Linked DNA regions of Magnetococcus marinus MC-1. The protein of the gene in region 1 interacts with the protein of each later gene in a pairwise test. Links are inferred from orthologs where the notes say so. Each region holds a gene or a part of one and is shown in the gene's direction. Other genes may lie near its edges. The genes, in order: rpe and eno.

Region 1 (3,275 bases):
TTCTTTAGCTAGCATATAATCCAGGCCCACTTCACCGATGGCCACCCAGCGCTGTTGATGCTGTTGCATAAAGGCAATCATGGCCTCTGCTTGATCCAGGTCGGCATATCCGGGGTAGAGGCCGCAGGCCGGTTTTAGCAGGGGGTAGCTGTCGCACAGTGCCAAGGTGCGTTGGGCATCGGCCAGGGTTTCACTTACCGCCACAATGGCGGTAACACCGGCGGCGTGCGCCCGTGCCAATACTGCGTCCCGATCGGCGTCAAAGCGGTCATCGCAAAGGTGAGCGTGGGTGTCGATCAACGGGTGGGACATGAGCAAGGCACTCCCTAAAGTGAATAGCGGCTGATACCTGTGATCGAGGAGATAAAGGGCGGTTTACGCAGCACCAGGGCCTCCAGCATGGTCAATTCGGCATCCGTATGGTTGATGACCGGGGCTGTAACCATCAGGTTATCCCCATGGCGGTCAATATAGCGGGGATCATCATGATGGTGGGTTTGGATGCGGGCCTGCATGTTCGGGTTGGCGGTGGGGGTGATTGTTACCGTTCCATAGCAGGTACAGGCGTAGGTGCGTTGCGCTTCCAGTTCTAAATAGATGCCGGTACCGTGAATGCCGATCAAGGCTTGAGGGGTGCGCAACTGTCGGCGTCCTTGTGCAAAGACCGAGAGCACCCCGCCGGATTGCAATAAAAATCCTGGTACCCCCAATGTTTCTGCAAGGGTGCTTGGGGAGGCATCGGTCACCACAGCAGCCTCGGTAACTTGGGCCAGGGTAGGGGGGTCTAGCTGCAACTGGGTCTCCGGGCGCAGCAGCAGGGCATCTTGCCCTATCACCACCACCGCTTGGGTACCCATATCGGTCTGCAAGAGGGCTCCCGCTGGGATGGCCTCACCCTGCATGAGGGAGTGCCCGTTGGCCGTTATGCCACCGGCACCAAGGTGTAAACCCGGTTTAATCATACCCCGCTGCATACAGGCGCTGAGCCATGGTGTGAACATGCCCCAAGCGACGACCCATTGCAGCATGTGACGACGACTTAACCCCCGTGGATGTGTCATGTTTTGCCCTCTGTTGGTGAAAAAGCCTTGCTCCAGACGCCCATCTTGACCACAATCCCCCCTAACCGATACGACCCCTACGACCTCTTACCCGGGAGCGAGACCAGCATGATTAAAATAGCCCCCTCTATCCTCTCCGCTGACTTTGCCCGCTTGGGCGAAGAGATCCGTATGGTAGAGGCGGCTGGTGCCGACTATATCCATGTGGATGTTATGGATGGCCACTTTGTGCCCAACCTAACCATGGGCCCACCGGTGGTGGCCTCTATTCGTAAGGTAGCCACCAAACCCCTGGATGTCCACCTGATGATCTCGCCGGTAGACCCCTACATTGAGGCCTTTGCCCAAGCGGGTAGTGACATTATTACCGTGCATGCCGAGGCGACCCACCATCTTGATCGTACCCTTAACCTTATCAAAGAGTATGGAAAAAAGGCTGGGGTTTCTATTAATCCCGCCACCCCGGTGAGCGCCATTGAAAATGTCATGCACTTGGTCGATATGGTATTGGTGATGAGTGTGAACCCCGGTTTTGGTGGGCAGAGCTTTATTCCCCACAGCTTAAACAAGGTGCGCCAAGTGCGGGAGATGATCAACCGCCAGGATCGCCCCATTGAACTCCAGGTAGATGGCGGCGTAAAACCGGATAACATCGCCAAAATAGCCGAAGCAGGGGCCAATGTGTTTGTGGCCGGTTCAGCCATCTTTTCCCAACCGGACTACCGGGCTGTCATGGATAGCATGCATAAAAATGTGCGGGATTCCCAAAAAAATCCAGATTAAGTGTTTGTTACATAAGGGTTACACTTTTCAGGAAATGGTTACAATCCCCATGGGCGCACCTTACCAACACCGGTTCACGCTTTCTACGCTGTTATTGTAACATACCGGATATAAAGTCTATATTTGGATTTAAGCCCCCTACATTGTGCCGCGCTGTAGGGGGCTTTTTTGTTATTTATGGGGGGAAATATGGGATTTTAGGGTGTGGTCAGCACCACACTATAAAAATTAGAATTTCATTATGAACTAACATAGAGGATACTCACTCTATACTGAGGATGAACGATACAAGGGTAGCGATAACACCCTTTAGGGATGGCGCATACAGCTAGGCTTGCCGGGCTGTTGCCATCGCCCTGCCATCTCCCTCCTCCCCCCCTTAAGCGGAGGTGGTGTGGGCGTGAAAAGTGGGCTGGAGTTCTGCCAAACTCCAGCCCTTTTTTTGTACGGTAGCATCCCCAGCGGGCAACCCTAACCCTCGCTAAGGGTTAGGATGACCTTGCGGGCGCGGGGTCCGTCAAATTCGGTAAAATAGAGGCCTTGCCAAGTACCGAGCAACAGTTTACCCCCCTCGATTGGTACACTTAGAGCGTGCCCCATCAAGCTTGCTTTCAGGTGGGCGTGGCTGTTGCCTTCGGCATGGCGGTAGTTCCCATGGATGGGCACCAATTGATCCAGGGTCGCCAATATATCCCGAGCCACGTCGGGATCACAGTTTTCATTGACGGTGATGCCAGCGGTGGTATGGGGCACAAACAGGTGGCATAGACCCTGTTGCATTTTCGCTTTGCTTATTAGGGCATTGACCCCATCGGTTATATCAATGAAGGCTTGGGCACGACCACTGTTGACCGCTAAGACATGGCGTTTTAACATGGTTTTTACTCCTGTCTAACCCATGTGATCGCCTAGAGAAACAGCTTATAGGCAGGATTCTCACTCTCATCTACATAGCGAAAACCCAGCTTATCTAGGCAGCTTTGCAATTGATCGTGTTGCTCAGGGGGCACCTCCAGACCAATCAACACCCGACCATACTCCCCGCCGTGTAGTCGGTATTGAAACAGTGAGATGTTCCAATCCGCCTGCATGGTGGTAAGAAAGTGGGCCAAGGCACCGGGCCGTTCGGGGAAACGAAAACGCAAAAGACGCTCATGCTGCACCACATGGGAACGCCCGCCAACCATATGACGCAGGTGGGTCTTGGCCAGATCGTTTTCGGTAAGATCCACAAATTGATAGTGGAAACTCTGTAACCGATGGGCGAGCAGTTGTCGTTCGGCTGGTTCACGCAGATCAATGCCCACAAAGATATGGGCGGCATCGCGCCCCGATAGACGGTAGTTAAATTCGGTAATATTATGGTCCCCCACCACCTCTTGGCAAAAGTGGCGTAGAGCACCGGGCTGTTCAGGTATGGTGATGGCAAAC
Region 2 (3,300 bases), 2.7 Mb from region 1 along the record:
CCAACCCTTCCACCTTGGGGGTGTTTGAGCGTTCGGTGGGGTTGATTGCACGGATTATTCATGATGCCGGGGGTTTGCTCTATTACGATGGGGCCAACCTCAATGCCATTGCTGGTCGGGTGCGCCCCGGTGAAATGGGGTTTGATGCCATTCACATCAACGTACACAAAACCTTTGCCACACCCCATGGTGGGGGTGGCCCTGGGGCGGGGCCGGTGGGGGTTAGCGCCCGTCTGCAACCCTTTTTGCCCATCCCGCGCATTGTTAAACAGGGGGCCAGCTACGCCCTGTTAGAGTCGGCGGATTGTCCCCAAAGCATTGGTCGTATGGGGGCCTTTGGCGGCAATATTGGGGTGCTGCTGCGGGCGCATGCCTATCTTTGCATGATTGGCCGCCAAGGGGTGCGTCGGGTTGGGGAGTATGCCACACTCAATGCCAACTATTTGCTGGCCCGTTTGACAGCGGCAGGATTTAAACCCGCTTATGCAGAGCGTAGAGCCACCCATGAGTTTATCATTACGCTTAAAGCGGAGGCCGACGCCTACGGTTTAACCGCTTTAAATATGGCCAAGCGGCTGTTGGATTATGGTTTTTATGCGCCAACCATCTATTTTCCGTTGTTGGTGCCGGAGTGCCTGCTTATTGAACCCACCGAGACCGAGAGCCCCGAACAGTTGGACGCTTTTGTGGCGGCGATGGTGGCCATACGCAAAGAAGCGCAGGAAAGTCCCGAATTTGTCAAAAACGCCCCGTATACTACCCCCGTGCGGCGCTTGGATGAGACCCGTGCGGCACGTAAGCCGGATCTGATTTGGCGCGGTCCGCTGGAGCAGTAATCTGGGGCACAAGAGTCTATTCATTTCACGGTATGGCCCGGTGCCATCCACAAATCCGCTTACCCGGAGACGGAGTACGAAGATGAGCAGTATCGTAGAGATCCATGGTCGTGAAGTTATTGATTCCCGTGGCAACCCCACTGTTGAGGTGGATGTTTATACCGAAGATGGCGGTTTTGGCCGTGCAGCGGTACCGTCAGGGGCCTCCACGGGTTCCCGCGAAGCGGTAGAGCTGCGCGATGGGGATAAAAGCCGCTTTTTGGGCAAGGGTGTGCGCAAGGCGGTGGATGCTGTTAATACCGTCTTAGCCGAGGTGGTGTTGGGTATGGAAGTGGCTGATCAAAAGGGTATTGATGCCGCGATGATCGCCCTGGACGGAACCCACAATAAGAGCCGTTTGGGTGCCAATGCGATCCTGGGTATCTCCATGGCGGTAGCCAAAGCGGCCGCCGATGAGTGTGACCTGCCGCTGTACCGCTATTTGGGGGGTACCAACACCTCCTTGTTGCCTGTGCCGATGATGAACATTATCAATGGTGGTGCGCATGCGGATAACAATGTTGATATTCAAGAGTTTATGATTATGCCTGTGGCCGCGACAAGCTGCACAGAGGCAATCCGTATGGGGGCGGAGGTCTTTCATAGTCTCAAGAAGGTGCTCAAAAGCAAGGGGCTCAATACCGCCGTGGGTGACGAGGGTGGTTTTGCCCCCAACCTGGGTTCCAATGAAGAGGCCTTGAAGGTGATTGTGGAGGCCATTGAGGCTGCGGGTTACAAGCCTGGTGAAGATATCAAGCTGGCATTGGATTGTGCCTCCTCTGAGTTTTATAACAAAGAGACCGGTAACTATGATTTGACGGGTGAAGGTCGTGTGTTGACCAAACAAGAGCTGGTCGCCTTCTATGAGGATCTGGTGGCAAAATATCCCATTATCTCCATTGAAGATGGCTTTGATGAGAGCGATTGGGATGGCTGGAAGCTGATGACAGAGGCTTTAGGCAATAAAATCCAGTTGGTGGGTGATGATCTGTTTGTGACCAACAGCAAAATTTTGGCCGAGGGGATTAGCAAGGGTATTGCAAACTCCATTTTGGTGAAGGTGAACCAAATTGGTACTCTGACCGAAACCTTTGAAGCGGTCGAGATGGCGCAGCGGGCCGGTTACACGGCGGTGATTTCGCACCGTTCCGGTGAAACCGAAGATGCCACCATCGCCGACATCGCCGTTGCTTTGAATGCGGGTCAAATCAAAACCGGTTCCATGAGCCGTTCGGACCGTATTGCCAAATATAACCAACTGATCCGCATTGAGGAGGAGTTGGGCGGCATGGCCCGTTTTGAGGGTATGAAGGTGTTTTACAACCTGCGCTAAGGGTGGCCGTTAGCGCCATTTTGCCAGGGATTAAGAAAAAAAGGGGGACCCCCTGTAGGGGTCTCCCTTTTTTTTAAGCCAAAAAGAGTTTTTACCCGCCCTTGTTACAGATAGTGTTACAAATCAAATGAGGGAAAACGGCCTTGGCAACAAAAGATCATGAAAAATCTCTATCAATTTGTGAATAAACAGATTTTTTTTGAACAGAAGGATATGCGGCAACGTATTAATATATAGGTATCTTCTAATAATGGCGCAAGGTTGAAAATTTATATTGAAGCGGCATATTGATATTGCTAGGGTAAAGTATCAATTGTTTTACAAAATTTACAATTGTATACAAGGCCGCGCTGGCTCCCATTCGTTGAGAGAGGGGGGCGGTCGGTGGCTGACCCCCTTTATCCTGTTGGGGAACAGGTGTGAAAGGGGGGGTGATACCCATGACCAAAGCAACGGGGTTGGAGGGATTATTTATGTTACAACACTATGTAGCTCAAGTTTCGCAGTTCGTTGACCGATCAATTGGACTGATATTTGCCAACCAAGTCAAGGGCAAAGCTGCCTCGTGTATGCTATAATTCTGGTGTCGAATCAGTCAGATAGCTCAGGGACGAGGCCAGCTTCATGAATCAGCATAACAGGGAACAGGCTACTGTGCCTACCCCCATGATTGACGAGATCAAAACCCAATCCTTTGGAGTATTCGGCGTAGATAACGCTATCGTCGATTTTCTCCAGGAAATTGGCTTCCAGGCGATATTCAATCGGCGCGGATGGAGCAAACGAACGGGGAAGGATCTTCCGACGCTGATCATGTTACTGATCCTGCATCCTCTGTTGAAGGTGCCATCCATTCACCTTTTTTGCCGCGACCACTTTCTGTCGGTCTTCGCGGTAGGCAAGGATACCTTCTACCGGTTGCTCCAACGCCAATTTCCATGGCGGAATGCGCATTGGGCGCTAATCAAAAAGTTACTACCCCAGTGGCGAACGCTGGATCTCGGCCCCGGCTACCTTGTTGCCGATACCACCGTCAAAGAGAAGCGTGGTGATCGTATTGAAGGTGTTTGCTGGCATCATGACCACAATACC

Evidence for each region.
Region 2: the proteins of rpe (region 1) and eno interact in binary tests that used the Escherichia coli proteins (3 or more experiments, as listed by UniProt). The link is inferred for Magnetococcus marinus MC-1 from one-to-one orthologs.

Annotation. Positions count from the first base shown.
Region 1 is NC_008576.1:4,586,188-4,589,462, reverse strand. The notes cover bases 56-3,006. They hold rpe (ribulose-phosphate 3-epimerase), read left to right. Parts: upstream 56-1,169; coding sequence 1,170-1,844; downstream 1,845-3,006. Other genes in these bases: ilvA (threonine ammonia-lyase, biosynthetic), read right to left, coding at 2,753-3,006; MMC1_RS18750 (secondary thiamine-phosphate synthase enzyme YjbQ), read right to left, coding at 2,316-2,720; MMC1_RS18760 (FecR family protein), read right to left, coding at 327-1,061; MMC1_RS18765 (TatD family hydrolase), read right to left, coding at 56-312. In the rest of the region: more of MMC1_RS18765, read right to left, coding at 1-55; more of ilvA, read right to left, coding at 3,007-3,275. UniProt on the Escherichia coli protein: Catalyzes the reversible epimerization of D-ribulose 5-phosphate to D-xylulose 5-phosphate.
Region 2 is NC_008576.1:1,923,105-1,926,404, forward strand. The notes cover bases 88-3,063. They hold eno (phosphopyruvate hydratase), read left to right. Parts: upstream 88-918; coding sequence 919-2,208; downstream 2,209-3,063. Other genes in these bases: gcvPB (aminomethyl-transferring glycine dehydrogenase subunit GcvPB), read left to right, coding at 88-836; MMC1_RS07970 (IS4-like element ISMasp2 family transposase), read left to right, coding at 2,833-3,063. In the rest of the region: more of gcvPB, read left to right, coding at 1-87; more of MMC1_RS07970, read left to right, coding at 3,064-3,300. UniProt on the Escherichia coli protein: Catalyzes the reversible conversion of 2-phosphoglycerate (2-PG) into phosphoenolpyruvate (PEP). It is essential for the degradation of carbohydrates via glycolysis.